DNA from 4 places in the Megasphaera sp. UBA4233 genome. Region 1 is predicted to be linked to each of the others. Evidence: riboswitches for the same ligand, from Rfam matches in the RefSeq annotation. Region 1 holds a riboswitch; each other region holds the start of a gene.
The links. Region 1 has a riboswitch for S-adenosylmethionine ahead of B2U90_RS03820 (DUF2292 domain-containing protein). Riboswitches for the same ligand answer to the same signal wherever they lie in the genome.

Region 1 (7,980 bases):
TGCAGCATATGGAGACGGTTCAATAGTTTGCGGCTGACAAAGCGGAATAATACAAGAAAGAAGAAGGCAAATATCCAGATAAATCCGATGAATAACCTCGATGTATGAGATGCCGTTTCCAGGACATACATGAGAAATATCATCATCACGACGGCATACAGATTGGCTTTGAAAATACGGGAAATGATGCGCCAGAACTGCATGCGTCGTGTATACAGAGACTGGACCTGCATAAAAAGGATAAAAATAGCTGGCCCAATTACGTGAAAACTGAGCCAGGAAATATGCAGGGCCGAATTGGTAATGAGCGCATTACGCAGGAAAAAAGACAGCTGTTCTGCCAGCAGGACAGCTAGATAATCGATTACGATCCACAACAGAGGCAGCACGATAGTGCTGTATTTATTTTTTATAGAAATGGATGTTTTCATGACGTCACTATGTCCGTTCATTCCCAAAATCCTCCTAGTTTGTAGCTTGTTTCATTTTAACATACCCGTCATAGTTTGTCAGCACGAGGAAACAATATGTTTTTTTGAATAGTTATGGTACCATCAGACCTGCTCTAGTACTTCGTAAACACAGAAAAGTCCGCAAGGCGATATACAATGCACTGTGCGGACTTATAGTTATTTCATGATCAGGATCGGTACGTGGCTGCGCAGGAGGACGTAGTTGCTGACGCTGCCAAGAAGTATTTTTTTCAGGCCTGACAGGCCCCGGTTGCCAATGATGATGAGGTCCACCGGGTGTTCTTCACTGTATGTTACGATGTTTTGTGCCGGGTCTCCTATCTGGACGACGGCTTCGGCATGGATAGTATCGGGAATGAGAGGCATAAGTTTCAAAAGCAGTTTGTATCCTTTTTCTTTCAGTTCTCCCGGTATATATCCGCCAGTGCTGACTTGTTCAAAAGAATTGATTTCTTTATTCATATCTACTACGGTCAGCAGTGTCAGGCTGCTGCTGCATTTTTGTGCCAGATAGACGGCTTTTTCCAGAGCCCGCCTCGATGGTTCGGATCCATCGACCGGTACCAGTATATGCTGTAATTCTTCGTTCATAACAATTCCTCCTTCTGATGTGCCAATTTCTTCTGTTTCGTTCCGTAAAAGACCAGGCAGAAGACGATGAGGATGCAGGCGAAATAAATCAGGAATCCTCCAAATTCCGGGGCAATATCCCAGAATCCGGCACCGCGGATTGTAATGTCTCTCGTAAATTCATACTCCCAGGTCAGGGGAAAGAAATGAGCAAAGTAGCGTACCCACAGACTTTGTTGCATAATCGGGCTGGTGGCACCGCCAAGAATAAATCCCATAGGTATAAAGAGTATCATGCGGCTGGCAGCTACGCCGGGATTGGCGGCATTCCATCCAAAGAGCAGACTCATCATTCCGACGGCCGGGATATAGAAGCACTGGGTCAGGAAAAACAGGAGCAGGCTGCCTGTGAAAGCCATGTCATTCAGGAAATGAAGGATGACCATGCCGACGGTAAGGGCCGTCATGAGGCAGATACAATACGGGATGAGACGGACGAGTATGGCAAACGGCGTTCCCTCCTGCTGTGTACGGGCTAGTTCCCCGGTCATGCGCAGCCTGGGTATCATACCGATGGTAGCAAAGGTAAAAAACATGGAAGAAAAGAAAAAGAGGAATCCCTGGACTTCCCCATTGTTGGCTGCGGAACCCTGTGGATTGAACAGGAGCCGGTCTCGCAGGGTAATGCCCCGTTCTGCCCGGGATGTTGTGGGAGCCGCCAGTTTTTCATTTTCTACCGCTACGATAGCATTGAGACCTTCTATGATATCTGCGTTCTGGGCAATGCTCGTATTGTCATAAAATACACCAATGGTTCCGGCAGCATCACTGTAGCGGTTCTTTTCCAGATCTTTTGGGAAATAGACGACGGCAGCAAACCGGTCCCGATAAAAAAGCGATTTCGGATTGACTGCTGTATGAAGGACCGTATCGATGCGGATATACGGGGAGGCATCCATCTCGTCGATGACCTGATGGCTGTATTTGGAGTTATCCAGATCGATGACGGCGACCGGGGCATCCTGTATATAGTTATTCCCCAGGAGCACTGTAAATAATACGGCGCAGACCACCGCTACGATCATCGCCACTTTTTCATAAGGCATGCCCATACCGGAAAATAGAAAAGCCAGCTCACGTTTCAGAGAGTTCATGATCGGTCACCTCGATTGTCTGACCCGGCAGGACTTTTTCTTCCGGATTGGTGTAGACGCGGATTTGGAAAGCCGTAAGGTCAGCCTGCCCTTTTTCTCTCGTACCCTTCAGGTCGGCAAAGCCCGGTGCCTGCGTGATAAACCGTATCGTACCACCTACGCGATGGCCATCCGTTATGGCCGTACCGGACAGATTCTGCCCTTCGTGAAGGCGGACAGCCTGTTTTTCACTGACATAGATATCATAATATTTCCGTTTGCTTTCCAGGAGGATGACCGGCGTGTCAGCCTGAATCATTTCTCCTTTCTTGGCCAGCAGTTTCAGTATTTTACCATCTTCCGGCGCTCTCAGAATCAGGCGGTCTTTTTGTACTTCCAGCTGCTGCAGTTGTACACGGAGCTGGTTGCGCTGCTGGACCAGGGATTCTCTGTCATGTCCCTTGTTGGCTACAGTCTGGCGCTGTTCTTCAATTTGTGGCAGTACCATGGTGTTCGTATTACCCGTATCCATGGCTCCACCCAGTAATTTAGCCAGGCCTTCCTGCTGCTGGTTCATAGCGGCCTGGGCTACAGAAAGAGCCGCTTCTGAGTCGTCCATATCGGATTTTGCGATGGCTCCCTGACTGTACAGGGCCATTTTACGGTCGTAATCCCTCTGGGCATTGACCAGTGTGGCAGCGGCCGAATCGATAGCTGCACGCTGCTGATCTATCTGGCGCCGGCTTTCCTGTTCTGTCGTATTGGTCTGGGCAAAGCCAATCTGTATAGAACCTTCCATCGATTGTATCTGTGCATCGAGCTGGGCAATCTGGGCCTGGGTTTTAGCAATATCGAGGTCTACATCGGTACTGTCCAGTTCCATCAGGATGTCGCCGGCTTTTACTTCCTGCGATTCCTGCACGGCTTCCCGGATCAGTTTGCCACTGACTGATTGAAAGGATACTTTTACCTGCTCTGCCGTGACGATACCATCTTTTTTAATAATGCCCTGCGCGACGGCATCATTTCCCTTATACAGCAGCAGAATTCCACCGGCAATGAGGACGATGATAAAGAATATCCCCATATGCATCGCTTTTCTGCGCCATATCATATTTTGTCCGTCCATACTAAACAGTCCTTCCATCTATATATTTAGCTAGCTAACTAATTATATCTAATATCACACAGGGACTGTCAGTCAGACTTATCCTGTCAGTTTCTTCAGCAGTCCGATGAGTTCATTTTGTTCCTGTTCCGTGAGTCGTCCCATGAGTTTCGTAATGCGCAGATAATGACCGGGCAGTACTTTTTCCGTATAGGCCTTCCCGGCCGGTGTCAGCAACAGTTTCTTTGCCCGCCGGTCTTCCTGGCTCGACCGGGCTTCTACTAATCCATCCCGTACTAGTCGCTGTGACATGACGCTGATTGTCGCTTTGGTCACTCCTGTCTTTTCTGCCAGGTAACTCGGTGCAATGCCTTCCGGATGCTGGTGCAGGACGATGAGGACCCGCAGTTTACCTTCGCTGAGTTGATATTTTTTTTCCAGGACGTCATTGATATCACAACGTATTTCTTCGGCAGCCTGCATGATGCGCAACATGGCCAGTACTGCCGGAGGATTGATTTCCGGAATCAGGCTGGCATGTTGTTCCAGTTCTTCCCGTGTCGGAAACGCTTCAATTTTCATCACTGTCATCCCTTTATAATTAGTTAGCTTATTAACTATAAGTATAGACACTTTTTCTGAATTTGTCCATACTTGAGCCTTTTTTCCTACAGGCCCTTTACTTCATCAGGGATGTTGCGCGGCATGCTCCAGTCCACGATAATACCAGCGGACGAAATACAATTGAAGCAGCTATACCAGAATTTCCATTTTTTCTTCCAGATTTTCATCAAATGGCCCGCCTGTAGACATATTTACAGAATCTGCCCAGCCCCATCGTATAAGTATATGACAGGGTCCGGGGAATAAAGGTTTTCAACCAGTTTCGGACTTTTATGGTATTCATACTTTTTTTGTTATTTTCGTATGCTTGCCTTTTCAGTACTACTTCCTGGACTGTTCTTACTGCCATATGGCATACCTCCTTTATTCATACACATGAAATTTTGAAATAGCTTCCGTCAGTGAGCCATCAAATAAACCGGCGGCTTCAACAGGCTGGTTCAACAGACCCATTTTTATAAAGGAATTGATAATATCTTGTTCAGATTGAATTGTTTTTTCATCAAGAGGTGCTATTCTCCCTTTGCGCTGTGCTTCCTGTTCTTCAAATTGTTTTTGATATTCATCAGCCTTCTGATTCGTTTCTTTGGCATAAAAAGCCGCCCATTCCTTCGGATGCTGACGTATCCATTCATCGGCTTCATTGATTCGTTCCAGATAATCGATGAGAGCCGCTTTTTTCTTGGGATCCGCCAGGGCAGTGGAAGCAGCATACCAATAATAGTCGCCGGAAAGAATGCTTTCTGCTGAAGCCAGCGTAACGGCGCCTTTATTTTTGGCCTGAATAATACTATTTCCATATCCGGCATAGGCATCGACATCACCAGTGAGTACGGCCGACAGACCGTCTGATGTAGACATAGGCAGTGCTTCGATATCATTCCAGGAAAGGCCGGCTTCTTCCAGCATTTTAAACAGGAAATACTGGGCTGTCGTAGATTTGACATAGGCTACTTTTTTCCCTTTCAGGTCGGCGACCGTATGGATAGATGCTTTGCTTTTTGGGCCCGTAATCAGTTCCTGGTCCAAAGTTGATCCTTTTCGTATAGCGACGATTTTGAAATTCCCGCCATTATTGCTTAGTGAAGCAAAGATAGGTGGTATCTGACTGCCACAGCCTGCATCCAGCTGGCCTGCCGCCATGGCTTCCAATACCAGATTTCCACCGCGGAGATTGTGGAAATGAACCGTATAGGGCGTATCATCAAGACCGGCGGCCTGCAATACTCCCTGGGCGTTTTGGATTCCTGCCGCGCCGATATCCAGTGTCACTCCCGACAAATCACCCTCATAGGGATTAGAAGCATGGAAAGAGGCTTTTTCGCTTTTTGCCGTACCTGTACCGCCACAGCCTGCCAATCCCAGAATAAGAAAACAGATTATAACAAGCAGAATAGATATTTTTTTCATAACATTTCCCCCTTTGGCAATAAAAAAAGCTGAATACACCCGGTACACCTGCCTTGATGGCATACGTACCAGATGATTCAGCCTTCAGCTTTTCTGATCAGCTTTTTCTCCGTCCGTTCAATACGGACAATTTCATGTTTTTTGATGACGACGACTAGTTTCCCGTATTGCAGATTCCCCAGTGATGAGCGGATCTGTTGTTCTATCTCTTTCCGGTCCGGTGGTTTCCGGCAAATTCCTTGTCCCTGACAAAGGACGATGCGTTCATTGCGCTCCAACTGAATCAGCCGGGAATCCTGGATGACCAGGGCAATCTCTCCGGAACAGGTCTGTTGTATTAAATCCAGCGCATAGGTCAGTGCATTTCCCTGATTCGATGCTCCCCCTCTGTTTTTCATGTATCCCTCCTAAAAAAAAATCAGCATCCTGAAAGATGCTGCTCCCCTAGCCAGTCTCATCTTCCAGGTTTAATCCTGCTGGAATTGGCACCTTACCTTCCAGCAGGTTGCCGCAGCTTCACCGGGCCAGTCCCTCCGCTGCTCTTGATGACGCGCATTCTGTTGTTTCAGATCCGCGCTATGAATTTGTACACATACAGTCTATTCTGTTCATATCCGGTACCTCCTGATTCGTCAGTTTTTAATGTATACCGAAATAATACACTATATTCTCCTGCCTGTCAAGAAATTTAGAATTTAATTCTATATTTTTTATGTATATGCAGAATAATTATATCCCTATGTACACTATGCATTTTTTATTGTGAATCCGTTGTTCTTTTTGTGTATTAATTGTGATATGATTGTGAAAAAGCATATGAAAGGAACTCCCCCATGAACCTGAAATGCGTGTTGCTCCTGTTTATCCTGACAGTCATTCCCATGTTCTACGGCTCCAGCCAGGCAGCCGGATTTTCCACTTTTCCTGTAATCTTTCCTGATGATGTACAATCGGAGCCATTAGAAGACGAAGAAATTCTGAGGACGCAGAAAAATACCTATCCCTATGTCGAAATGCACGGTGATTACCGTTGGCTTTGGGGGAAAGGACGGTTTTCCGCTCATACTGCCCAGCCTGACAGAGAAAGCAGCCGGCATGATGAAACGATATATATGGCGACGCGCCGGCTGCGGATTTTTCCTTTCATCCATCTGAACGAACATACAACCATACGGACCCAGTTGGAAGATAACCGGAATGATAAAGACCATGACGCAGACCATCATCTTTATCTGGGCAGACTGTATATCCAACATGAAACGGAGCAGACGAAAGTAGAAGCAGGCCGTTTCAATTATTATCTGCTCGATGGCAATGTTATTGACAAAAAGGTGGACGGCCTGCGGTTCCGTCTCGGTCAGAAAGGGATTTCTCCCGGCAGCATTACGCTCTTTGCCGGCCGCACGACAGGCCCTGATGATGAACATCGGAAAATAGGATGGAGTCTCCTACACAGCAGGCTTAACGGCCGCTTCCAGAGCGATACGGCCTTTCTGGATTTCCGCAATGCCAGCAGTCTCCCACCGACGTTTCCATCATTAGCGGCTTACGGAATCTATCCGGGGCAGGCCGGTACGAGGTATGACCGGCAGCGCATCTTCCTGTGGCGCGGATCTTATCAGATACGGCCGGATTTGTCGGCCCGGCTGGAATGGCTCCACGCTTGGGGACGTCATGAGGTGGACCGGTACAGCCAGTCTGAAACGGGATTTGTCGCCTCCCTTATCTACGGAGAGCTGGATGAACGAAAACAAGGCTCCTACGAAGCATGGATCCGCTATTATGACCAGCCTGCTTCTACCATCCTGTACCACACGATGGATGCCGATGCGACATTTTTCCGCCGCATGGGATTCCGTGGCTGGGGACTCCGTCTGGACTACGTTCTCCAACCGGGACTTATCTGGGCTGTCGAAGGCTTTTCCCTGAAAAACCGTCACGATACCACCTATATGGCTTCTTTCCATGAATATGTCATCGGCACCAGTCTGACAGCTTATTTTTAGGGAGCCGACGCATATCCTTTATCGGCAGCTTCGACAGCAAGACCTACGATGCTTTTATGACCGGTCTTACTGAGCATATTGCTGATATGAAAGCTGACGGTCCGCTTGCTGATTCCCAGTTCGTCGGCAATTTCCTGATAGGACAGATTACGGCAGATCAGCCGGAGGATATCCAGTTCCCGCTCAGTCAGGGTTACACCACAGACACCGAACGTCACATTCCCCTGTACATCGGGATATATCTGCTCGCCTGCTACAGTCCGCTTCATGCACTCGATAAAGGCGGCCGCCGAACTTTCTTTATAGATGAAACTGTCGGCTCCGGCATCACGGGACATTTCCAAAAAACTAATATCCTGAAACCCGGTCATGATGATGATTTTCTGACCGGGATTTTTTTCTTTTAACCGCTTTGTCAATTCAATGCCACTGTTTTTCCCCTCCATGCAGATATCCATGAAAATCACATCCGGCTTTGTCAGGGAGCAGGCGGATTCGACCATTTCCGAGAATGGAATTGTTCCAACAATTTCTACATCATCACATTGAGATAAAATGGCTGCCAGTCCTTCGAGTAGAATTTTTTGATCGTCAATGACGAGTACGCGAATCATAGTTATCCTCTCCTTCTACGGACAGAACAAAATGAGGTTTTC
Region 2 (7,980 bases), on a different contig from region 1:
ACCTGAAAATCTATAGTTGGTGTTTCATCTTGATCAGCTACACCCAGCAACGGAATATCTTTGTTCTGCATTGAATTATAATAAAAAGCAGAATACTCACCTTTACTGCCAATATTATGATTAACTTCAACGCTTTCATCAGGAACATCAAACCAGCTTCTTGGACCAATACGATCTGCAGTAATGTAAGAAAAATCAATATAGCTATTGTTATTTTGTGCAAAGAGTTTTGATTTCATGAAAATCTCTTTATCCCGAGTTACTGCATAAGAATTCATAGGTTGCAAGATACTAGAGTTACTACTTTTGTTAACCTTCCATTTATCCTCGAAAACATTATCCTGATCAACAACTTTCATACTAATGATATCATTATCGCTAAAATCACAAAGGACATCGTTGCCATGACCAAGACGCATATACTGATTATTTAAGCGTAATGTAAAAGAAGGAATTCGATTTTCTCCACTACTTATGGAATTCTGCCTTTTTAAATATGATTCTCTTAAAAGTAATAGTGATTCTATCACTGTAGATTTTCCCATACTATTAATTCCAGCTAAAATTGTTAAAGGTGCAATAGCAATATCTATAGATTTAAAGCATTTAAGGTTTTTTATTTGTATTTTTTTAATCATATTAAGCACTCCTGGATTAATTTTTCAATAGTTGCAAATCGAAATTGAACGTTTTCTCTATGTCCAGTTCCTTGGGAAACTGATTCTATAAACTTCTCATCGTCTAGCAATCTATTATATTTTTCTTTAAACGATTTATTTTTTATCAAGATTTCAAATTCGGAGTCACCTAGATGACTCAATTCAACTGACCATATTTCAAACATTGCTTTATTAATTTTACTTCCACCTTGTATTTTTTCGCCAAGTTTTTGCCGCTTAAAAGCTCTTATTCCAAAAAGAATAAATGCTCGTTTCATTGCTTTTTCAAAACTTGAAGATATTTTATGTAATTTAACAACTGACATACCTCTCAACTGCTGCATAGCAACTTCTAAAAAATCATCCATGCGAGGTCTATAGTTTTCTGATTTCAAGATATAAAATGCTACAAAACGAGTGACTAGTTCTTGATCAAGCATTCTCTTATTACTAATATGAAACTGTTTAAACGCATCACTATCTGCCAAATTTTCGATAAAATCGGATGCCTGCCCATGAAATATCGCATGTCTTATTTCTTGAGAATTTAAATTAAATCCGCCTGTATTAATTCTCTTAAAGATATTGAACTTAACCTCATCAGGAGTTCCTGGTTGAATAATATTAGCTATGATTTGGGTTTCTTCTATTCTTCTTATCATATTTTTAGGAAGTTCATCAAACTTTAAACCATTAAATTCGGTAAAATATTCTAAATCAGTTAATCTAAGTTCCTTATCAACCATAAAAGCTTTAAATGTACTCAATCGCTGTAGACCATCAACAATCAACCATTTATTGTCATCTGAACCATCAAAATAAAATGTTGGAAGAGGAATCCTTAAAAGTAACGATTCAATTAATCGACTTTGATCAGTCTTATTCCATAATCCACTATGTCGCTGAAAGCTTGTATTCATATCAATTTCAGATGGAGTTGAATTCATTCTTTGAATCAGGTTATATACAGTTGGTTGTTTAACAATTATATTAATCTTTTCAGGATCAAAATGAGCAGAAAAATCATGATCCGGGGCTTCATTATTGCTATCGTCATCATCAATATCAACAGAAAGAATTGTATTTACCCCTCTTATATTTTTTTCTTCTTCTCTATTTACAGTATACATAGATTATCTCCTGCTATCATACCAAACCATAAATTTTCAATATCAATATTATAATTATCTTTCACATCTATTTTAACAGCATTTTGCAACTTTTTGAACAAATAAATATCGCATAACCACTCTTTGAAATACAATGAATCTGTTCAATATTTTTCTACGGCAACACGGCAAACGCAATTCCTGTTGACCGGGCCGATCATACCCAACTGGCCTGAAAATGCAGACGTATCTGGATGAGCATTTTGCAAAGTATAAAAACGCCAGTCCACAAGAACTGCGAAGCCATATAAGCTAACAAATACAGCGTGAAATATTTTTTAGCAGACTTAGTACAGGCCAAACTGACTTTGGAAACTACCGAGGCAACGCAAAAGTTGTAAAGTGCTGAATAATACCAATAAAACAAGAAAATATGTTTGCCAATTTATATTTAGTTTATTGCAAAACAAATTTTATGTCAAATAAACCCACTTGCAGGTTAGTGTCAAGAAGTTCCCAGTCATTCCCCATCACCCCATAGGAGCTATCCGCCTGCTACTGAAAGATATAGCATAGTTGAACGTTCAACTATGATACTTAAAGTATGATGTAGAAGCGGTGGGGGCTTCTACATCGGATGCTTGTACCAGGTGTAGGTTCGGGCTATGCCTTGTTCCAGAGTCATTTCTGGTTTTATGTGCAGGGTTTGTATCAGTTCTTTGTTGCTCAGGACGGAGCGCTGGATGTCTCCGGGGCGGGGTGATGCGTATTGCACTTCGGCCTTGTGTCCTATGGCCCGTTCGAAGGATTGGATCAGGTCGTTGATGCTCGTTTCAGTTCCTGTCGATACGTTGATCGTGTGATAGCCCGTGAGGGGCAATGCCTGTACGATAGCCGATGCGATGTCTCCGGCATAGACGAAGTCCCGTGTCTGATTGCCATCGCCATAGACGGTGATAGGGTTTCCCTGGGACAGGAGTTTGCAGAATATACTGACCACGCCGCCTTCTCCTTTTTCTCCCTGCCGTTCGCCGTAAACGTTGGCAAAGCGGAACACCGTCGCATCGAGGCCGTACAGTTCATGGTAGACCCGCATGTTCCGTCGTCATCTTCGTAATACCATAGGGTGACATCGGGCAAAGGGGTTCCGATTCTTTCAGCGGGATATTTTTTATATAAAAAAAGGCCCCACATGATTATGAGGCCCTTACAAACCTTACTTATAGTTATGCTGTTTGTACATTCTCCAATGGGTCTTTTACGACTGGTGACTCATATACGATAAAGGGATCGATATCTATGCATCGTGTTTCATCGCGATTGCCTTCCAAGTCCCAGGCTACTGTACCATTCAATACAGTCAGACACGAACGGAACGTTTCTAAATTCTGTAATTCCTGAAAAACACCTTGTCTGGTAATTAATTTAGAAGCATCACATTGTCGTACTGTTCCATCATTAAAATATACGAAAATAGAAGATAGTGTCAAGATGTTGTGGGAATTTTTTGGCATGAGAAAGGAGACCTTGGTATAAAAGCTACATAATATGCTGATAGCCGCCGTTTTCTATTAATCGCATCCATCCGCCCGTCAAGGTGGATTCACGGCCTGGCATATCATCCGCTTTTTCAGGAATGTAAGTGCAGTACTTTAATTTCCGAAAATTCCATTCTTTTTTCAAGACTTCCCGATTGATGTTCAGTTCCGTCATCTGCCCACCGGACGCAAACCGTTTCTGTGCATAGGCTTCCAGATTACCTCCATTGGCTATATACGTACGCATCCTGGCGACTTGTTCGGCCCCAATCGGACTCCATCCATACACCGTGAACTCATCCGTTCAGACAGCATATGGCTTACGTGTCCTTCCGTACTGCTGGTAGCATCTGATTGCGTCAAAGCTTTATGGGCGCCATCCCAGTTGGACAGGATGTATTGGTACCCATCCATGATGGGCTTTTTCCGTTCCGGACCTGTCCGCAACTTTCGCTGTACTTCTTGTACAAAAGCCGCCTGGTCGTTGGCTCTCAGTGCGTCATAGAGTACGCGGCTCGTACCTTTCCCTGCGATTTTACGAAGGTATTGGCTGGCATGATATCCATCCACAACATGGGTACTTTGGGCTAAATAGTTGGTCCTTGCTTTAATCCATGGAGCAGCATCTCCTTTGATTACCACTTCCGGCGTCTGCTCCGCTCCATAGGCTTGTTGGATATACTGATTCACTTCTGGCCATAACTGAGACGGAGCTTCCCATCCGGAAAACGTGCGCCGCCCACATAGCTTCCTGCGTCCCCGACAGACAGATACCTTCGAGTCATAGACATTGATCAGTTTCATCTCTTTGGCAGGGCATTTTTGCATCGCTGCATGGTCCTCATCCGCTTCTACATATACTTTGTGAATCTCTGGTTTGGCTTCTGGCATAGCGGCTGCCTGATTGGGGAGAGTCCCTAATTTACGGATAGACAATAAGACACTTTGGACACTCAGGCTGGTGGGCGTTGTAAGAGCAGCGGCCTTACGATAACTTACGTCAGCGGAACGAGTGACTAAACGAGCCCGGCACAGCGGCTCAATATGAGTCGATTTATCCAATCCCAGCCACTCATCTAACAAATAATGATATGATGAATCTGCCTTACATTGATAATACGTCCGGGCAAAGGTGACATCGCCCCACAGTGTGGTCAGCGTCCGTACGCGATGGTCTTTAACCTGATACTAATGGTTTGGTCTAATCGCTGCATAGATAGCCGCATCGGCTTGTTCCAGGAGTGTTGTCATGATGGCTACTCCGATTTGATTGACCAATTGATCCAGATTTTGGCTTAACTGAGCTAATGATAGTTCCTGGGCCAAGATTTTCCGAAGAGATGCATTAAAAAAATCTACACAAACATTGGAAATTTGTTGTATACTAAACATGAGAAGGACTCCTTTCGTATGTGTTGGATCTACACTTTATTATACAATAAGGAGTTCCTTCTCTTTTTGTATTTTCTTTAATGTATTAAAGTTTTCCCACAATTATTTTACACTATCTGACATGAAAAAATCTTATGCAAAGATAAGGTAACATCCTTATATTAGGACACATTGCGATATCTCTGTAAATACGGGATTGAAAGGCAAAAAAACAAGGGCTGTGATACCCTTTCTGCGATACCACAGCCCCTGTATGATTCAGCTTAGTATTCCGGTTCAATCAGGCCATATTTGCCATGTTTCCGTTTGTATACGACGTTGATGGCTTCCGTTTCCGAATTGAGGAAAACGAAGAAATCGTGGCCAACGAGATTCATCTGCAGGATAGCTTCTTCTACGTCCATAGGACGGGCTGCAAATTTCTTGACCCGGGCAATTTCAAAGTTTTCTTCCGGTGCAGCCGGTCCTTCGACGAGTCCTTCATGGAAGGAGCCGCCTTTCATACGGCGTGCCAGCTTCGTTTTATATTTGTGGATTTGGCGTACCATTTTGTCGTAAACCAGATCGATGGCGGCGTACATATCGTCATTGGCTTCGACGCCACGAAGAACGACACCATCTACTTTCAAGGTGATTTCAGCAATTTTACGATCTTTTTCGACGGAAAGAAGAGCCTGGACATTGACTTCATTTTCAAAGTACTTCGTTACTTTCTTTTCATGTTTCAGTACATAGTCCTTTAATGCCGGTGTAATTTCTAAATTCTTGCCTCTTACGATTGTTGCCATACAAATCCCTTCCTTTCGTGAGAAACTTCGTTCCGGACCATCCATGCTTAAAATCCGGATATCCTGCTCCTCATATATTAAGTATTCGATATAAAAAGGTAAATTCCTGCTTGACGATGAAATATTTTTTTCGAACGGCATTCAATTTTTTACACAAATAACATTGACAAGGATTCCTATTAGTGTTAGTATACAACTCAGCAATTACATAACCTATTCATCCAGAGCAGCCGAGGGAATGGCCCTATGACGCTGCGGCAACCCCCCATAGCGGGAAGGTGCCAAGTCCAACGGATTTCCATCCGGCAGATGAAATGATTGTATACGTACCGTCAGCATCTGTTGACGGCTTTTTTTATGCTATCAGCACCTCCAGGTGTATCCATTAAGGAGTTGATCTTGTGATTACCTTTGAAAACATTACCAAGACCTACGGCGGCAAAACGCACGTCCAGGCCCTGAAAGGCATCTCACTGACTATCCATGACGGCGAAATTTTCGGCATCATCGGGAAAAGTGGTGCCGGCAAATCGACGCTCGTCCGCTGCATCAATATGTTGGAAAAACCGACGACGGGCAAAGTCATCATCGACGATAAGGAACTGACGGCCATGTCCGACAGCCAGCTGCGGGCCGAACGCAAAAACATCGGCATGATTTTCCAGCATTTCAATCTGCTGTCGTCCCGTACCGTTTTTGACAATATCGCTTTTCCGCTGGAACTGGCTGGCGCTTCCAAAGAAGTCATCCGCAGCAAGGTCGATTCCCTGCTCGAACTGGTCGGCCTGACGGACCGGCAGTTCAATTATCCGTCCCAGCTTTCGGGTGGCCAGAAACAGCGTGTCGGCATCGCCCGCGCCCTGGCCAGCGATCCGAAAATCCTGTTGTGCGATGAAGCGACATCAGCACTGGATCCACAGACGACCAAATCCATCCTGGAACTGTTGAAAGACATCAACAAACGCCTGGGCATCACCATCGTCATCATTACCCACGAAATGGCCGTCATCAAGGAAATCTGCGACCGCGTGGCTGTCATCGAAGGCGGGGTCATCAAAGAACAGGGCCGGGTCATCGACGTCTTTACCAATCCCCAGTCGGAAACGATGAAGGAATTTGTCAAATCGGTCATCAATATGGAACTGCCCGAAGGCATCAAAAAACTGGGCGTCACCAATCAGCCATCGCCGGACCGGGATATGCTCGTCCGCTTCCGTTTCAAGGGAGCCGCTACCAACGAACCGCTGGTAGTCAATGTCGCCCGCAAGTTCAATCTCGATGTCAGTGTCCTTTACGGCAACATCGATTATATTCAGGATGTGCCGTTCGGCTATCTGATTGTTGTCATCATGGGCGATATGAAAGCCCAGACCGAAGCGTATTCGTATATTAAGACGCAACCTATTGAAAGCGAGGTTTTAGGATATGTCCCCAGAACTCATTAAATTAATGATACAGGGTATCGAAGAAACACTGTTCATGGTGTCCATCTCTACTCTCATTGCTGCTATCATCGGTATTCCTCTCGGCATCACCCTGGTTACGACCAGCAAAGGCCACATTCTGGAAAACAGGGTAATCAATCAGATTCTCGGAACTATCGTCAATATCATCCGTTCCATCCCGTTTATCATCCTCATGGTCGCCATCATCCCGCTGACCCGCCTCATTGCCGGTACGTCTATCGGCACGACGGCAGCCTGTGTACCACTGACTATCGTCGCTATTCCCTTCCTCAGCCGGCTCGTAGAAACGAGCATCCGCGATGTCGACTTCGGTCTCGTCGAAGCGGCAGAATCCATGGGTGCTTCTCCGCTGCAGATTATCCGCAAAGTCCTGCTTCCGGAAGCACTGCCTACGATCATCAATAATATCACCGTCCTCATCGTCAACCTCATCGGGGCTTCAGCTATGGCTGGTGCCATCGGTGGCGGCGGTCTTGGGGATATCGCCATCCGCTACGGCTACCAGCGTTTCCAGGCCGATGTCATGCTGGCTACGATCATTATCCTCGTCATCGGCGTCAATCTGATTCAGGCTTGCGGCGACTTTGCTTCCCGCAAGAAGAATAAAAAATAAAAGGAGTGTCTGTATCATGAAATCATTCATCAAAAAGGCCGTAACACTGGCGGCCCTCGCTACACTGTGCGTTTTTGCCGCCGGCTGTGGCAGTAGTGACAACAATTCCAAATCGGCTTCTTCCGACAAAAAAGAAATCACTGTCGGGGTCACACCGGGCATCCATGCGGAAATCATGGAACAGGTCAAAAAAGAAGCTGCCAAACAGGGCATTACCATTAAAATCATGGAATTCTCTGATTATGTAACTCCCGATGTCGCCCTCTCCAATAAGGAAATCGACATGAACTCGTACCAGCATAAACCGTATATGGACAACCTGGTCAAAGACAAGGGATTGAAAATCGTTTCTATCGGCCAGACCGTCGTAGCACCTATCGGCCTCTACTCTCACAAAATCAAGAGCCTCGATGAC
Region 3 (7,980 bases), on a different contig from region 1:
CCGGTGACGCCGGGCGCAAGATGTGGCGGGACTGTGTAAAAATGGGAATAGAAGCCCGCAAAGATATTCTTCGCCGCTGTCACTATATCCGTCCCTTTGTGGCACCTGTAGTGCATGACCGGCCGTGGCAGAAGGGAAATACGGAAGCTATGGCCGATGATATTGATTACTTCACTTTTGAACCCGGTGCCAGATGGCATGCCTTTGAAGGGTATGGTCCCAATCAGTATCGCGTCGATCCCTGTAAACTGCTGCTGACGACGCCGGGAATCGATGCCGAAACGGGAGAGTATGAAAACTTCGGTATCCATGCCAATATTCTGGCTACGTATCTACGGGGAAATGGAGTCATTCCGGAAAAATGCGATCTCAATTCTATCCTGTTTTTGCTGACGCCGGCAGAAAATAAGAATAAACTCCGTTTTCTCACGAGCCAGCTTGTCCGCTTTGAACGGTTTGTGGATAACAACGTCCCTATGCAGGAAGTCCTGCTGGGCGTATACAATAAGTACCCCGGCCGCTATACGGGATATACGCTGCGGCAGCTTTGTCAGGAAATGCACGACTTCTTCAAAGACCGGAATGTTAAGGATTTGCAGAAAAAACTATTTCGCAAAGAATTTTTCCCGGAATACGTCATGCGTCCCCAGGAAGCTCATTATGCCTTTATCCGGGGTGAACGGGAACTGGTGCCTCTCGATGAAATCGAAGGCCGCATTGCTCTGGAAGGAGCGCTGCCATATCCGCCGGGCGTCCTTTGCGTCGTACCAGGTGAACGCTGGTCCCATACGGCTGTCCAATATTTCAAGGCATTGGAAGAAAGCCTGAATGAATTGCCCGGCTTTGCCCTGGAAATCCAGGGCGTATACCTGGAACACGAAGGTGACCGCATCCGTGCGTATGGATATGTATTAAAAGAATAGAACAGGAATGTTGCTGTGTATTATAAAATAAAAGTCTGTCGCATGCCAGGTGCGGCAGACTTTTTGTCTACAGTGTCAAAATTATTGCTTACGTATACGATGCTAATGAATATTTGCATATATTTTAAAACAAAATTGACATGGAAAAGATAGCACATTACATCAATAGGATAATAATATATCCATTTCGTGACAAATATATGTAAATTTGATACAATAGGGTCAAGCAAAAAGATTTGTTTTTTTTGTTTATTATTTTATAGGAAGGAGGTGGCAATATGGCTCCTGACCAGTGTATATTTGTGCCGATGATGTGCAATACAATATATGAAAAGAAGAAAATTTTTGCGCCTCGAATATACCGGGGGGGGTATTTGTTCGACACTATTTTCTATTAATATAAGAAATCATTACGATAAATATAAAAAAAGATACAGCTATTACAGCATGCTGCCTGTTTTATATTCTCTGCTCCTTTCCTTGGGTAACCTGACATGCCGGTCAGGAACAAGGAAAATTAGTTCGTGAAATAAAAATTCATAAGTGTATTTCATGTAACAGGAGGAGAGAATCATGAATTTATCAGGGAAAAAATTGACGACAGCTATTTTAGCAGGCTTGATGGGTGCCACTGTTGTTGGTATTTCTGTAGTAGGTGCAGAAAATCCGGTTGTTCTTGATGGGACGACTTTAAAAGTTTCTACTAATATAGGAACTAAACCTATTATGAATCCGGTGAATGTAACTAAAGGGATTATAGATGGAACGACAACAGGTGGAAATATTGTTAAGTCTGATAGCACCGTAGGTGCTAATTTGAATGCACTAGATGCAGCTGTTGTAGGGAAAGCAGACAAAGCAGCTTTAGATGCTAAGGCCAACAAAACGGATTTTGATGCTCTTAAAACGAAAGTAGGTAATGCCAAAGTAGATACGGCGCTCCATGTTGATAAAGATGGCAAACTGGTAGTTGGTACAGATAAAAAAGTCAATAAGGCTGTCAGTGTAGAAAAAGGCTTCAAAGATGGAACGACAGAAGCCGGCCAGGGCAACATCATCAGTGCCGATAACACGGTAGGCCAGAATCTGACAGCTTTAGATACTGCAATTGCAGCCAATAAACAAGAAACTGATGAAGCTCTTGCAAAGAAAGCTGACCAAGCAGACTTAGAAAAAGCCAAAGTAGATACGGCGCTCCATGTTGATAAAGATGGCAAACTGGTAGTTGGTACAGATAAAAAAGTCAATAAGGCTGTCAGTGTAGAAAAAGGCTTCAAAGATGGAACGACAGAGGCCGGCCAGGGCAACATCGTCAGTGCCGATAACACGGTAGGTCAGAATCTGACTGCTTTGGATAATGCGGTTGCCACTAACCAGAAAGCCATTGGTACTGAAACGAAGGAGCGTGCAGCTGCTGACCAGACGCTGCAAGATAATATCGATGCAGAAGCTACTGCCCGTGATCAGGCCGTTGCACAGGAACGAGCTGAACGCAAGGGCGCTGATGCCGCACAGGATAAAGTCATCAAACAGGTCAATGACAATCTGGTAAGCTCTGTCAACACGATTAACAAGAACGTAGCTGATGGATTTAATGCACTGAGTGCCGTAGATTTGCAGGAAGCCCAGACCCGTGCAGCAGCAGACCAGACGCTGCAGAATCAGATTGCAAACAATACACAGGCTATCGGCACGACGAAAGATGGTAACTATGTCAAGAGCAATAATAGCGTTGGCCAGAATCTGAATGCCCTGGATGCCCAAGTAGGTCAGAATAGTGCTAATATCAATCAGTTGTTCAGTGATTACAGCTCTATGAAGACGGATATCAATAAAGTTGGTGCTCGTTCGGCTGCATTGGCTGGTCTTCATCCTCTCGACTTTGATCCGGCTAATAAACTCAACTTTGCTGTTGCTTCCGGTTCGTTTAAAGGAGAAAACAGCGTTGCTCTCGGCGCATTCTATCGCCCGAACGAAAATGTTATGTTCAGTGCTGCCAGCACTATGGGTGATTCTGACAATGCGTATACCTTTGGACTGAGCTTTAAGATTGGCCCGTCCTCGGCTAAGACAAAGACCACTTCGCCCGATGCGGAAGAACTGTACAAAGTTGTTGGTCAGTTACAGGATCAGTTAGCGGCTCAGCAGAAAGAAATTGAACAGCTCAAAGCAGAAAAAACTGCTAAATAACCTGCCATAGCAGAAACAACTGTAAAAGTAACATAGAATATACTATAAAAGGACCAGGGCCTGTCAAACGACAGGTCCTGGTCCTTTGTGTGCGGCATCGTAAGTACACATGCATCAGAATGGTAGTGACGACGCTTTTTATTCTTTTGTATCGGTAATCTTGTCTACGGAATAGCCGGCATTGACGACGGCTTTAAACATGGCTTTTTCATCCGCCTCATCGGTTACATGGACGGTAGCCCGTTTATCCATAAGGCTGACTTTGGCTTTCACGACGCCAGGTACGGCTTCCAACGCTTCTTTTACGTGGGCCGCGCAATGGTCGCACATCATGCCGCTGATATAGATATATTTTTCTTTTCCTTCCTGACTGGAACCGAAAAGGTTACTGAAGAATCCCATGTATATCCCCTCCACATCTCGTATATGAGAATGAATTTTATTATATACATCTATTATACGGAAGAAATGGCAAAAATACAAGTCAATGCAATCCGGTGTTTGTCTTATGAGTGCTACAGCAGTGTGCGGATAGCGTTGGCAATGCGGGTGGCCACGTATGGATTGTTCATGGTGTAGATGTGGATGCCGTCTACGCCGTTGGCCAGGAGATCTACAATTTGATCGATGGCATAGGCGATTCCGGCATCGCGCAGGGCGATATTGTCATGACCATACCGGGTCAGGATCTTCTGGAATTTCAGTGGAAGAGTAGCTCCGCAAAGAGTGACCATCCGTTCTATTTGTTTCTTGTTGGTTACGGGCATGATACCCGCTTCGATAGGAACGCGGATTCCAGCCTGGGTCGATTTGTCGAGGAAGTTGTAAAAATCGTGATTATCGAAGAAAAGCTGGGTGATGAGTTCGCTGGCACCGGCATCGACTTTGATCTTCAGATGGTCTATGTCTTCTGCCAGTGTTTTAGAATTGGGATGGCCTTCGGGATAGCATGCGCCGATGATATTGAATTCATCACCTGTCTGTTGACGGATGAAGGCGATGAGGTCACTGGCATGGGGAAATACGCATTTTGGTTCGATGCCGGGCGTTTTATCTCCGCGCAGGGCCAGAATATTTTCGATACGGTGTTCCCGTAATTTCTGCAATGTATCCAGTACTTCATCTTTGTCCAGGTTGATGCAGGGCAGATGGGCCGCCGTTTCGCAGTTCAGGCTTTTGATTTTGGAAGCGACTTCTACGGTGAGATTTCCTCCTTTGCCGCCGGCACCGCAGGTGACGCTGATAAAATCCGGATGGAGACCGCTCAGTTTTTCCAGCGTCGGATAGACCGTTTCAACGGGAATTTCTTTTTTGGGCGGAAAGACTTCAAAGGAAAAAACAGTTTTCTTAGAAAATAAATCACAAGTTTTCATCTACATACCCCTCGTCATGAAATAGTGTTATCAGAAGCTGGGAATAATAGCTCCGTTATATTTTTCTTCAATAAATTTCTTTACTTCCGGTGATTGCAGTGCTTTTGCCAGTTTCTGGATTTCCGGACGATTTTCATCACCGCGGCGTACGACCAGAACGTTGGCATAAGGCGAATCCTTGGATTCGGTGAATAAGGCATCCTGGAGCGGATTGAGTCCGGCTTCGAGAGCGTAATTGGTGTTGATAAGTGCGATATCTACATCATCCAGGGAACGGGGAATCTGGGCGGCATCGAGTTCGATGAACTGGAGGTTTTTGTCATTTTTTTCAACATCCTGCACGGTAGATGCGATACTGCCTCCGTTCTTCAGGCTGATCAGGCCGGCTGTCTGGAGTACGAGAAGTGCACGGCCACCGTTTGTAGGATCATTGGGGATGGCGACTTTGGCATTTTGTCCAAGCTGGGCCAGTTCCTTGAGCTTATGGGAATAGATGCCCATTGGTTCGACGTGGACCTTGCACAAGGCAACCAAGTCCGTACCGTGTTCACTGTTGAATTTTTCCATATAGGGTTCATGCTGATAGAAATTGGCGTCTAGTTCTTTATCCTGCAAGGCCAGATTGGGTTTGACATAATCTGTAAATTCGATAATATTCAGGTCTACTCCTTCAGTGATGAGCATGGGCTTGATTTCTTTCAGGATTTCCCCATGTGGTACCGGTGATGCACCGATAGTAATTTTGACATTCTGAGATACTTCCCGGCCACCGGCCGGTTTCTGTCCTCCGCAGCCGGTCATGAGAACAGCTGCAGCTCCTATAGCGATGGCAGCAGCGGTTATCCAGACTTTCCATTGTTTCATACTATCCCTCCTGTAATCTAAAGCCTCCAGAGGGCATAAAAAAGACTCTTTCCCGAAAGAGAAAGAGTACAGTGATTTTCTTTATCTCCCGGAATTTCTTCCGCAGGAATTGGCACCGTATTATCGGTTGCCGGGTTTCATAGGGCCCGTCCCTCCGCCACTCTGGATAAATGTATATACCGTCATAAGACAGTACGTAATGAAATTGTTGAAGTTATTTTACCATGATTGCAGAATTTGTCAAGGAAGAAAAAAGATTGGCTGATTTCTCTTGACTTTAAGAAAAAAAGCCGTATAATTACAAGTAATCTACATAGTATTGTCGATGAACGAAACGAGTACGTGTACAGCGACAGCTACAGCGAGCCGATGGCAGTGAGAGTTCGGCGCCGGTCCGTACAGGGAATGGATTCGGGAGATGCGGCCTGAACGGTGACCAAGTAGGGTTCGACGGTGTAGTTCCACCGCTATCAAAGAAACGTGTATCGCTCTTTTTGAGGGCCGTACATAGTGAGATGGGCTTTAAAGCCAATGTGGGTGGTACCGCGGAAGAATCAGACCTTTCGTCCCTTTAGAGGGATGAAAGGTTTTTTTATTGTTTAAGAGAGGATGAACAGGAATGCTGGAAATGAGAGATGTGACGTTCCACTACACAGACGGTACACCTGTATTGGAACATATGAACCTGACGATTGGTACCGGTGAATTTATCGGCCTGGGCGGCCGCAACGGCTGTGGGAAGACGACGGTAACCCGCTTGCTCATGGGTCTTGAAAAACCCGTATCGGGAGATATTTTCCTCGATGGGAAAAGAATCAACGATGAAGAAGCGGCAGCCCGCAGTCCCTATATCGGATATGTATTCCAGCGGCCGGAACGGCAGATGTTCCGACCGACTGTGCGGCAGGAAGTAGCTTATGGACCGGAACAGCTGGGCCGCAGCCGTGAAGAGGTTGCATCGGCTGTTACAGAGGCGCTGCAGGCTACAGGGCTGGAATCTCTGGCGGAAGCTTATCCACCCAATCTTAACCGGGGAGAAAAACAACGCGTTGCCATTGCGTCGGCCATTGCCATGCACACACAGTACCTTATCCTCGATGAACCGACGAGTGGCCAGGACAGTGCCGATAAAAAATCGCTCATGGCACTTTTGTCCCGGCTTCATCGGGATGGACTTACCATTCTTATCATCAGCCACGATATGGATATATTTGCCGAATACTGTCAGCGGGTCATCGTTATCGGACATCATACGAAAGCCTTTGACGGGACACCACAGGATTTGTTTACGAAAAGAGAAGACTTGTATGAATTAGGATTGAACCGGCCTGATGCCGTGACGTTGTCTCAGGCTGTAGCGGGACTTCCATATTGCAAGTCCGTTGATGAATTTACGGCAGCCATGCTGCAGCGTCTGGGAGGGAAATAAGATGAAACATTTTGTACCAGTAACAAAATTATTAGGCACTGTTGCTTTTTCGTTCTGGGCTCTCGTGTTGCACACGCCAGGCCCTCTGGCAGCCCTGGTCGTCATCGAACTAGTCCTTTTGGGCTTTACCGGCAATATAGCTCGCAACTTTAAGGCTGCCATGAGCCTGGCTGTCTTTGCTGTTTTCCTGGCAGTGGTACAACTTCTGGGAGGCGGTTCTCTCGAATCGGCTTACGTTACGGGACTTCGGATGCTGGCGATGACCATCGTATTTATCATCCTTCTCACGACAACGCGGCTGCAGGATTTGACAGCGGCGCTGGTCAAACAAATCCATATTCCATATGAATATGCGTTCATGTTTACAGCAGCACTGCGGTTTGTCCCCGATTTCATTGCCGAAAGCAAAACGGTTCAGGAGGCACAGGCCTGCCGGGGGCTTTCAACAAAAGGTAATGTCTTTAAGAAATGCATTCATTACATGGGTGTCATTCAGCCGTTGATGCTTAAATCCCTGGGGCGTTCAGAAACGATGGCGCTGAGCTTGGAATTACGGGGGTTTGGCAATAATGAACATAGCTTTATGGTAAATGTACGGCCAGCCGGCTGTGACTATGCCGTTATGGCTTTATTCGTGGGAGTGAGTGTACTTGTCGTGTATATGCGTATTTTTGGCATAGTCTGAGGGGGAACGGGAAATGAAACATATTGAAGATATCAGCACATTAGAATTTCATCACCGTCAGGGTGGACAATTCCGCTGGATTACCATTACGACGCTGATGCTGGCTATTGGTACTATCTTGCATCTCGTATCGCCAAGCGTTGGCGGTGTCACGCCAAACTGGACCATTGCAACGTACTGTGTGGCTATCTGCCTGACCAAACCGACCTATCGGCAGGCTCTGGGCATTGGCCTGGTAGCAGCACTGATCAACGTCCTTACCTCTAAATCAGGCTTTCCTTATGGCAATCTCATCAGTGAACCCATAGGAGCTCTGACTTGTGCTTTTCTGGTTAAAAATCTCGCTTTCCTGAAATTCCGCGGCCATTCGTGCCTGCCTGTCCTGACGGGCTTCGCGGCTACCTGTATGAGTGGCGGTGCTTTCGTCACGATTTTGAAATTTGCCTTAGGCCTGCCAAATAATGTTTATTTTACGGGCATGCTGCCGCTGGTTGTTATCGTCGGTGCACTCAATGC
Region 4 (7,980 bases), on a different contig from region 1:
CCAGTACAGACCCGGGAATAATGAAGGGGAACATGGTCACCGTATCGAGGATGCTGTTGAGGAGATTCTTTTTCCGTACACTCAGATAGGCAATGATAACTCCCATGACCAGTACGATTGCAATAGCGACAATACCCAGGAAATAGGTGTTCCAGATGACCGTGTTATCTTTGGCGAACAACGTCGCTTCATAACTCTGGAGCGCATACCCGCCAGTAAAGACCTGACCGCCATTACTGCGCAGAAACGATGTATACACGACGACGAGCTGGGGCAGAATAGCCAGCCCTGTTACTATATACACGATACCATGAGCCATGATATTGCGCAACCCCGATGCTTTTTCAGCTACGATAGGCTTCAGTGCTGTCATCGTATAGGTACTGCGGTTCGCCAGATAACGCTGGGCAAAGAACATGACCACCGTCAGTACAATCATGATGACGCAGATAGCCGCAGCAAATCCATCATCACCGCCGACTTCTCCCATAAAGGACGTATACACCAGTACGGGCATGGTCTTGAATCCTTCACCGATCAGCATAGGTGTACCAAAATCGGCAAAGACCCGCATGAAGACGAGCATCGAACTGGATAACAGCGTCGGCAGCAGAAGAGGTACCAGGATCCGCCGCATCCGCGTGAAACGGGAACAGCCCAGGCTTTCCGCCGCTTCATTCAGCGAATTATCGAAAGTCTTGAGCGATCCGGACAAAAATATATAAATCAAAGGAAAGGACTGCAAGGTAAAGACGAGGACGATACCAGAAAATCCATAGACACCATTAAACGATGTATGAAACAGCTGGTTAAAAAACTGGGTGATGACACCGTTGCGCCCCAACAGCTGAATCCAGGCATAGGCTCCGATGAACGGCGGCGACAAATAGGAAATGACAATCAGGATATTGAGAAGGGCACTCCCCTTTATCTTGATACTCCGCATGAGATAAGCCATGGGAAGCCCCAGAAGAGCTGCCAGGATAGTAGAGACGACCGTGACTTCCATACTGTGAACCATGGTTTCCCAATAAAAAGGCTTGGTAAAGAACCGGGTAAAATAGGCCATCGTCGCACTGCCCGAAGCAGGGTCCACTACGCTCTTATATAATACGAGTATCAGAGGATATAAAACAAAAATGGCAAAAAAAGCAAAGAGCCAGAGACTGATTACGGTCCAGAATGAAATATGAGATCGTTTAGTTTGTGCCATTATGACCACCTTCTATCATCGTTTCTGCACTGTCGCTATGGAATACGTTGATACGGCCGCTCTTAAGCTGCAGACTCACGGCCGTCCCATCGGGAAGATGACTGCCTTCACCCTGGTACTGGATGACTTCCAGATTATTTCCATCATCCGATTTCATAAAATAGTGAGTAGCAATTCCCAGGAATACGCTGCTTTCGACGACTGCAGAAATTCCCCTTTCACCGGCCGGCACAATAGAAAATTCTTCCGGCCGTACGGATACGATGACGGACTCTCCATCTTTTGCCGACTCATCGAGATTATCCATGGTCACGTTATATCCATCTTCGAAATGCAGGGTATGGGCATTCCCGTCTTTTTGCAGCTTTGCATCGAGAAAATTGGACAGGCCGATAAATCCGGCTACAAACGTATTGAAAGGCCGTTTGTAAATATTCTGCGGCGTCCCGATCTGCTGAATAACACCATTATTCATGACAGCGATGCGATCTGATACAGCCAATGCTTCTTCCTGGTCGTGGGTTACATACACCGTCGTAATGTGGATATGACGCTGGATTTTCTTTATCGCATTCCGCATTTCTACCCGAAGTTTGGCATCCAGATTGGACAATGGTTCATCCATTAGGAGTACTTCCGGCTGAATGACGATAGCCCGCGCCAGGGCAACCCGCTGCTGCTGGCCACCAGAAAGAGCCGCAGGCATACGGTCCTTTAAATGGTCAATTTTCACAACTTTCAGTATGTCGTCTACCCGTTTTTCTATATCGCCTTTCCCGGCCCCCCGCATCTGCAGTCCGAAAGCCACATTGTCCCGTACCGTCATATGGGGAAATATGGCATAGTTCTGAAACACCATGCCCATATTCCGTTTTTCTACAGGCACATCATTGATACGCTTCCCATTCAGCCGGATTTCCCCTTCTTCAATAGAGTTGAACCCGATAATCATACGCAGCAGCGTTGTCTTGCCACAGCCCGATGGTCCCAGCAGAGTAAAAAACTCCCCTGGCTTAACATGAAGAGACAATCCCTTTACTACCGTATTGTCCCCATAGCGCTTTACCACGTGATCAATATCAATGGATACGCTCATTTTCTCTTCCTCCCTATAAAAAATGCGGCAGGACCCGCTGCACTGATACTGAGTTTCCTGCCGCAAACTGATGCAAATACAATCATTTATCTGTTATTTTCGAGATGCTGGTTCCACATCGACACGATATCCTGTTTATGATCCGATACCCAACCTTCATCATAGTTGGGGAACAGATGAATCTGATCAATAGGCGTCATATACGAAGCCAGCTCGATATTTTTGCGAAGCGGCCGCACCGTCAGTTCCTTACCAGCCATTTCCTGAATCTTCTGTGAAATCATGTAATCGACAAATTTTTTAGCGTTTTCCGGATGTTTGCATCCTTTGATAATCTGCACCGATTCACCAGGGAAAATAGCTCCTTCTTTCGGGAATACGACTTTGACGGGAGCGCTGTTGCGGACATAGGTAGCTGCCGGGTCTTCCCAAGTGAGGCCTACCGTATATTCCCCATCGGCAACGCCTTTGTGGACAGCGCCGGAACTGTTCAGCATCTTGCCATCGAGATTCTGAATGAATTTATCCACATATTCCCATGCTTCCGGACTCATAGGATCACCATTTTTTCCTTTGGCATAGAGCATAGCCATGAGAGACTGGAATGCCGAACTGGAATTAGCCGGGTCGCCAAAGGCGATCTTACCCTTTAATGCCGGATTCAGTAGGTCATCAAAGGTCTCGATTTTCGTGTCACCAGCCAGATTCGTGTTGACGATAAGGACGGTAGGATCAGCAAAAGCTGGTGTGAAATATCCCGTCTTATTACGGAACGCTTCCATCATATTTTTATCTTCCGGCGACACATATTCCATGAATAAGTCTTTCTGGGATTCCAGCATCGTCTGATCTGCTGCCCAGAGGATATCGCCCTGTGGATTGCCCTTTTCTGACGAAACGCGTTTTAATAACGGTCCCGTACCGGCTACGACGACATTGACTTTGATTCCCGTATCTTTTTCAAAATTAGGAATGACCAGATTGTTCAGGCTTTCGCTACGGGCCGTATACACCGTAAGCACCTTATCATCACTGCCAGATGCACTCTTCTGACCACCTCCGCAGCCAGCCAATGAAACCAGTGTCGCCGCTGCAATCGCCAAGGTAATGATTCGTTTTGTGATTTGTTTCATCTTTCTGCTCCTTTCGCTTTACCAAATTCCGAAACACGTATTGCGCACTTTTATTGTACTGTATTCATATATATTGTCTATCCGGTAAAAGATAAAAAACATCTAATTTTCTTAATACATCCTATTTTTTCACATATAGTATATGTCATTTTTTATAAAAATTATCATATATTTCAATCAGAAATAATACAGCGCATTAAAAAACGGTATTTTTGCGGTCTGTATTTTTAGATATAGAAAAAACTAATACTTGACAAGAGAAAAAAACTATGCTAATATCTGCATCATCAACTGAATACGTTTCATCAAGAGCAGTCGAGGGAATGGCCCGATGACACTGCGGCAACCGCCATAAGGTATGGTGCCAACTCCATCGGATTATTCCGGCAGATGAATCATAGGATTAATAAAGCCGTCATCTGCATGACGGCTTTTTTGTTGATACGGACTTATTTTGTATACACACTCAGGAGAGGGGTACGAAACATGAAATCAGCTATTAAAAAAATCATTTCCGCCGGCCTCATCGCAGCTATCTGCGTATTTGCTGCCGGCTGCGGTTCCAGCAATGACAGCAAAGGCGACCAGGCAAAAAAAGAAATTAAAGTAGGGGTAACAGCTGGTCCTCATGCAGAAATCATGGATGAAGTAGCGAAAGAAGCTGCCAAACAGGGGATTACCATCAAAGTCGTAGAATTCAACGATTATGTACAGCCTGATAAAGCACTGGCCGAAAAAGACCTCGACATGAACTCCTACCAGCATCAGCCGTACCTTGACAATATCGTCAAAAAGCAGGGCCTGAAGCTCACGTCTGTTGGAAAGACGATTCTCATGCCTATGGCCGTTTATTCACACAAATATAAATCTCTCGATGAAGTTGCTCCGGGCAGCAAAGTCACTATTCCGAACGACCCGTCCAACGGCGCCCGTGCCCTGCTCCTCCTGCAGCAGGCCGGCCTGATCAAATTGAAGAACGGCGATTCCATCGAAGCTTCCGTTGCTGATATCACAGAAAACCCGAAAAATCTGAAATTCGTCGAACTCGATGCCGCCCAGACGCCGCGTTCTCTCGATGATACAGACATCGCCTGCGTTAATACCAACTACGCCATTCCGGCCGGTCTGAATCCGAAAAAAGATTCCATCCTCGTCGAATCCATTGAATCGCCCTACGCCTGCGTATTCGCTGTCCGCCAGGGTGATGAAAACAACGAAACATACAAAAAAGTCGTTCAGATTTATCAGTCCGAAGCGATCAAGAAATTTATCAACGATAAATATCAAGGAACCATCCTGCCTGCATTCTAATAGCCGGCAAAACGGCCTGTCACATCGGTGACAGGCCGTTTTTTTCTAAGCGTCTGCGTTATATTAAAGTTCGATGGTACAAACAATAAATCTTGTATATTATACATTAAAATTTTTCTCGTAAAATTTGACAAATGTGTGATATAATAGAAGTGTCTCGCAGACAATACGCATACCAAAGGAGTGAATCATATATGGAATACACATTTACCAATGATAATTTCAATCAGGAAGTCCTGCAGTCCGATAAACCGGTCCTCGTTGATTTCTGGGCCACCTGGTGCGGTCCCTGCCGTATGGTAGCCCCCGTCGTCGAAGAAATAGCTAACGAACATCCGGAATACAAAGTAGGCAAAGTCAATGTAGATGAACAGCCGGAACTGGCCCAGCAGTTCAATGTCATGAGCATCCCGACTCTCCTGGTCTTCAAGAATGGCCAGCTCTACAAGAGTTCTGTCGGTGCTCAGCCGAAAGCCAGTATTCTGGCACTCTTCGATTAATGACGAAAGGAGGATTCCCTTGCATACGTATAAACCGAGTGGCATCTGTGCCACACAGATTGATTTTGACGTCAGAGATGGAAAAGTCTATGATGTCGCCTTTACAAAGGGCTGTCCCGGCAATCATCTCGGCCTTTCCAGCCTTGCTGAAGGAATGCCCGTCACCGAAGTCATCCGCCGTCTGGAAGGCATCCGCTGCGGAGAACGCACTACGTCCTGTCCGGATCAGCTGGCCCAGGCATTAAAAGAATACGTCTGATCTGGTTATCCTGACCGCTTAAAAGGGGATTGTACCAGCATGAGTAACCTCTCATGCCGGTACAATCCCCCTTTTATATTTTCACAATGAATCAAATTTTAAGGTCAGCTTCCGAATACAAGACCGCATAACCAGCCATGGCGATGTGACCATCTTCTATATGGCAGTACAATTCGCCGCCACGGCGTGACGCCTGATAGGCAACTAAATCACTCTTACCTAGTTTTTCTGCCATGACCGGGATAATATGACAATGCCCGCTGCCGCATACCGGGTCTTCCGGCACGGATAATTTGGGAGCAAAGGAGCGGCTGACACAGTCATACTCCGTTCCTTTTGCCGTAACATTGCACAGCAGTCCATCAAGGTGTTTTAGTTTTTCCATATCGGGCTGGCATTCCCGGACCTGTGTTTCATTTTCCAGTACACAGAGAAGGTCCCGGGCCATGTATGCTTCTACCGGGCGGACTCCCAGCGCGTTTTCCATGGCATCGGTCACAGGCACCGGTTTCATATCATAAGCGGGAAAATCCATGGAGAACAGCTCACCTTTCCGGGTCACTGTAAGCACGCCGCTCAATGTATGGAAGACGAAGGTATGGCACTGTGGTTCGATAAAGTTTGCCAGGACAAAGGATGTTCCCAGCGTCGCATGGCCGCAGAGGTCGATTTCTCCGCCTGGCGTAAACCAGCGCAGGCGGTATCCGTCTTTTTCCTTTACCGTAAAGGCGGTCTCTGACAGATTATTTTCTATGGCGATGTTCTGCATCAGTTCATCGGAAGGCCAGGAATCCATGACGCATACAGCAGCCGGATTTCCTTTGAATACTTCTTTCGTAAACGCATCGACAACATAACATTTCATACCTCATTCCTCCTCATTCAATACGAACCTGTTTCTGATACGTTCATCATAACACAGGAGAAAACGCCCTGCCATAATCAGCCTGACCTGTCTTTTTGTTTCTGTAAACCTGCTTCACCGGCCGTAACGAACCGCAGAAGCAGCATCTGCAGGTGAAACCACGCATCATCTTTCTTCCAGTGATGATGGCGATTCACAGCATAGGCGCCATACATTTCAAAGGTAAATACGGCTTCTGCTTCTTCCCGGCTCAGGCCATACTGCTGCATGAAGCCGGGAATCTTCTTCTTTTCCAGTTCATATATGCGTTCCAGAATATACCCGGCCAAACTCTCATCTTCAAAGAGTGCCTTGTACGCCGGCGCATGGGCTGCCCGGTGACAGGCCGGCAGCAGCTCATACTGCTTGCGCAGCGCCTGTTCATTTCCTGTACGCGCAATCCGGGCCAGTTCATCCCGCCGTTTTTCATCTGTAAGTGGCGACTGCTGTTCTGCTATTTCCAGAGCATCGGCAATGACTTCATCCAGTACGGCGTATACATCCCGGTAGTGCAGGTAAAATGTAGCCCGCGTCACGTCTGCCCGGCGGCATAAGGCTGTCACCGTCACCTTTTCAAAAGAAAACTCCTGAAGCATAGTAAGGAATGTATCTTTAATGACCTGCCTGGTATACCGTGTCCGCCGGTCACTCTTATACGGCTTCTTCCCGCTCATCCCTGCCACCTCTTTTTTGCATCATCTGTACGAGTTGCTCTCATTATAGGAAACAAAACTTGATACCGTCAATAGAAAAAATCAGAAAATCATCGGCACATCCCGCTATAACTTGACAAAAACGCGAATCTGTCAGGAACTGTTCCATTCCGCACCAGTTGTCTATTGTGTTCTGACCGGTCCTGCGTATACTAAACCTATACACCGGTGCATCATTTCCTATCCCATGTTACAGGAGGTCATCGTTATGAATATTCAGCAAATCCGCAGCGCTACACTGCGCATCACTATCGGTAATACGACATTTCTCATCGACCCCTGGCTCGCCGATACGGGAACAGCCGGCTCTTTCCGGGACTGGGGCGGCAATCAGCCTCTGACAGCATCTCAGGCCGCTATTCCCATGCCCATGAAGCCCCTTCCCTGTCCTAAATCCACCATCTTATCCTATGTCGATGCCTGTATCATCACCCATATCCATCCGGACCACATTGATGTGGATATGACCTGTCATACGGTCGGAGCCCCGCTCCCCAAACACCTTCCCGTCTTTGTCCAGAACGAAGCCGATGCCGCAGTCCTGACACAATCAGGCTTTACGGATGTACGCCTTCTGTCTCCGGATCCGCTCAGTTTCTCATCCATTACACTGCGCCGTACTCCCGGCCGCCATGGCACCAATCAGCCCAGCGGCATTTCCAGCGGCGTCCTTTTTCAGGCTCCCGGAGAGAAAACGCTCTATCTGACCGGCGATACCATCTGGTACGATGGCACGGCCCAAGTTGTATCCACCTATCAGCCCGATATCATCATCGCAAATACGGGAGCGGCAACACTGCAGAACTGCGGGCGTCTCATCATGGACACGGGCGACCTGCTGGCCATGCACC

Region 2: it holds a riboswitch for S-adenosylmethionine, as region 1 does, so the genes downstream of both, B2U90_RS11400 (methionine ABC transporter ATP-binding protein) here and B2U90_RS03820 (DUF2292 domain-containing protein) in region 1, are expected to answer to the same signal.
Region 3: it holds a riboswitch for S-adenosylmethionine, as region 1 does, so the genes downstream of both, B2U90_RS02440 (MetQ/NlpA family ABC transporter substrate-binding protein) here and B2U90_RS03820 (DUF2292 domain-containing protein) in region 1, are expected to answer to the same signal.
Region 4: it holds a riboswitch for S-adenosylmethionine, as region 1 does, so the genes downstream of both, B2U90_RS01360 (MetQ/NlpA family ABC transporter substrate-binding protein) here and B2U90_RS03820 (DUF2292 domain-containing protein) in region 1, are expected to answer to the same signal.

Annotation. Positions count from the first base shown of each region.
Region 1 is NZ_DGXL01000014.1:149,106-157,085, forward strand. Features, by position in the region: gene wbaP (undecaprenyl-phosphate galactose phosphotransferase WbaP) at 1-452, opposite strand, end outside; gene B2U90_RS03790 (universal stress protein) at 630-1,064, opposite strand; gene B2U90_RS03795 (ABC transporter permease) at 1,061-2,197, opposite strand; gene B2U90_RS03800 (HlyD family secretion protein) at 2,178-3,305, opposite strand; gene B2U90_RS03805 (MarR family winged helix-turn-helix transcriptional regulator) at 3,384-3,866, opposite strand; gene B2U90_RS03810 (hypothetical protein) at 3,953-4,075, opposite strand; gene B2U90_RS03815 (ABC transporter substrate-binding protein) at 4,272-5,318, opposite strand; gene B2U90_RS03820 (DUF2292 domain-containing protein) at 5,396-5,716, opposite strand; SAM riboswitch class I at 5,770-5,870, opposite strand; gene B2U90_RS03825 (hypothetical protein) at 6,152-7,324, shown strand; gene B2U90_RS03830 (response regulator) at 7,321-7,938, opposite strand; gene B2U90_RS03835 (histidine kinase) at 7,916-7,980, opposite strand, start outside.
Region 2 is NZ_DGXL01000033.1:63,200-71,179, reverse strand. Features, by position in the region: gene B2U90_RS11435 (AAA family ATPase) at 1-638, opposite strand, end outside; gene B2U90_RS11430 (DUF262 domain-containing protein) at 635-1,789, opposite strand; gene B2U90_RS11425 (NAD-dependent epimerase/dehydratase family protein) at 2,397-2,864, opposite strand; gene B2U90_RS11420 (hypothetical protein) at 3,308-3,553, opposite strand; partial or broken gene B2U90_RS11415 (ISLre2 family transposase) at 3,538-4,482, opposite strand; gene B2U90_RS11410 (hypothetical protein) at 4,495-4,698, opposite strand; gene hpf (ribosome hibernation-promoting factor, HPF/YfiA family) at 4,962-5,486, opposite strand; SAM riboswitch class I at 5,701-5,802, shown strand; gene B2U90_RS11400 (methionine ABC transporter ATP-binding protein) at 5,888-6,931, shown strand; gene B2U90_RS11395 (methionine ABC transporter permease) at 6,912-7,565, shown strand; gene B2U90_RS11390 (MetQ/NlpA family ABC transporter substrate-binding protein) at 7,582-7,980, shown strand, end outside.
Region 3 is NZ_DGXL01000011.1:29,484-37,463, reverse strand. Features, by position in the region: gene speC (ornithine decarboxylase) at 1-923, shown strand, start outside; gene B2U90_RS02455 (YadA C-terminal domain-containing protein) at 1,497-3,113, shown strand; gene B2U90_RS02450 (heavy-metal-associated domain-containing protein) at 3,252-3,515, opposite strand; gene metF (methylenetetrahydrofolate reductase [NAD(P)H]) at 3,629-4,486, opposite strand; gene B2U90_RS02440 (MetQ/NlpA family ABC transporter substrate-binding protein) at 4,517-5,350, opposite strand; SAM riboswitch class I at 5,429-5,523, opposite strand; gene B2U90_RS02435 (energy-coupling factor ABC transporter ATP-binding protein) at 5,970-6,779, shown strand; gene B2U90_RS02430 (energy-coupling factor transporter transmembrane component T) at 6,781-7,464, shown strand; gene B2U90_RS02425 (tryptophan transporter) at 7,478-7,980, shown strand, end outside.
Region 4 is NZ_DGXL01000006.1:122,056-130,035, reverse strand. Features, by position in the region: gene B2U90_RS01375 (ABC transporter permease) at 1-1,213, opposite strand, end outside; gene B2U90_RS01370 (ABC transporter ATP-binding protein) at 1,200-2,309, opposite strand; gene B2U90_RS01365 (ABC transporter substrate-binding protein) at 2,396-3,442, opposite strand; SAM riboswitch class I at 3,742-3,839, shown strand; gene B2U90_RS01360 (MetQ/NlpA family ABC transporter substrate-binding protein) at 3,929-4,753, shown strand; gene trxA (thioredoxin) at 4,888-5,253, shown strand; gene B2U90_RS01350 (TIGR03905 family TSCPD domain-containing protein) at 5,273-5,512, shown strand; gene B2U90_RS01345 (PhzF family phenazine biosynthesis protein) at 5,604-6,377, opposite strand; gene B2U90_RS01340 (TetR/AcrR family transcriptional regulator) at 6,455-7,090, opposite strand; gene B2U90_RS01335 (MBL fold metallo-hydrolase) at 7,338-7,980, shown strand, end outside.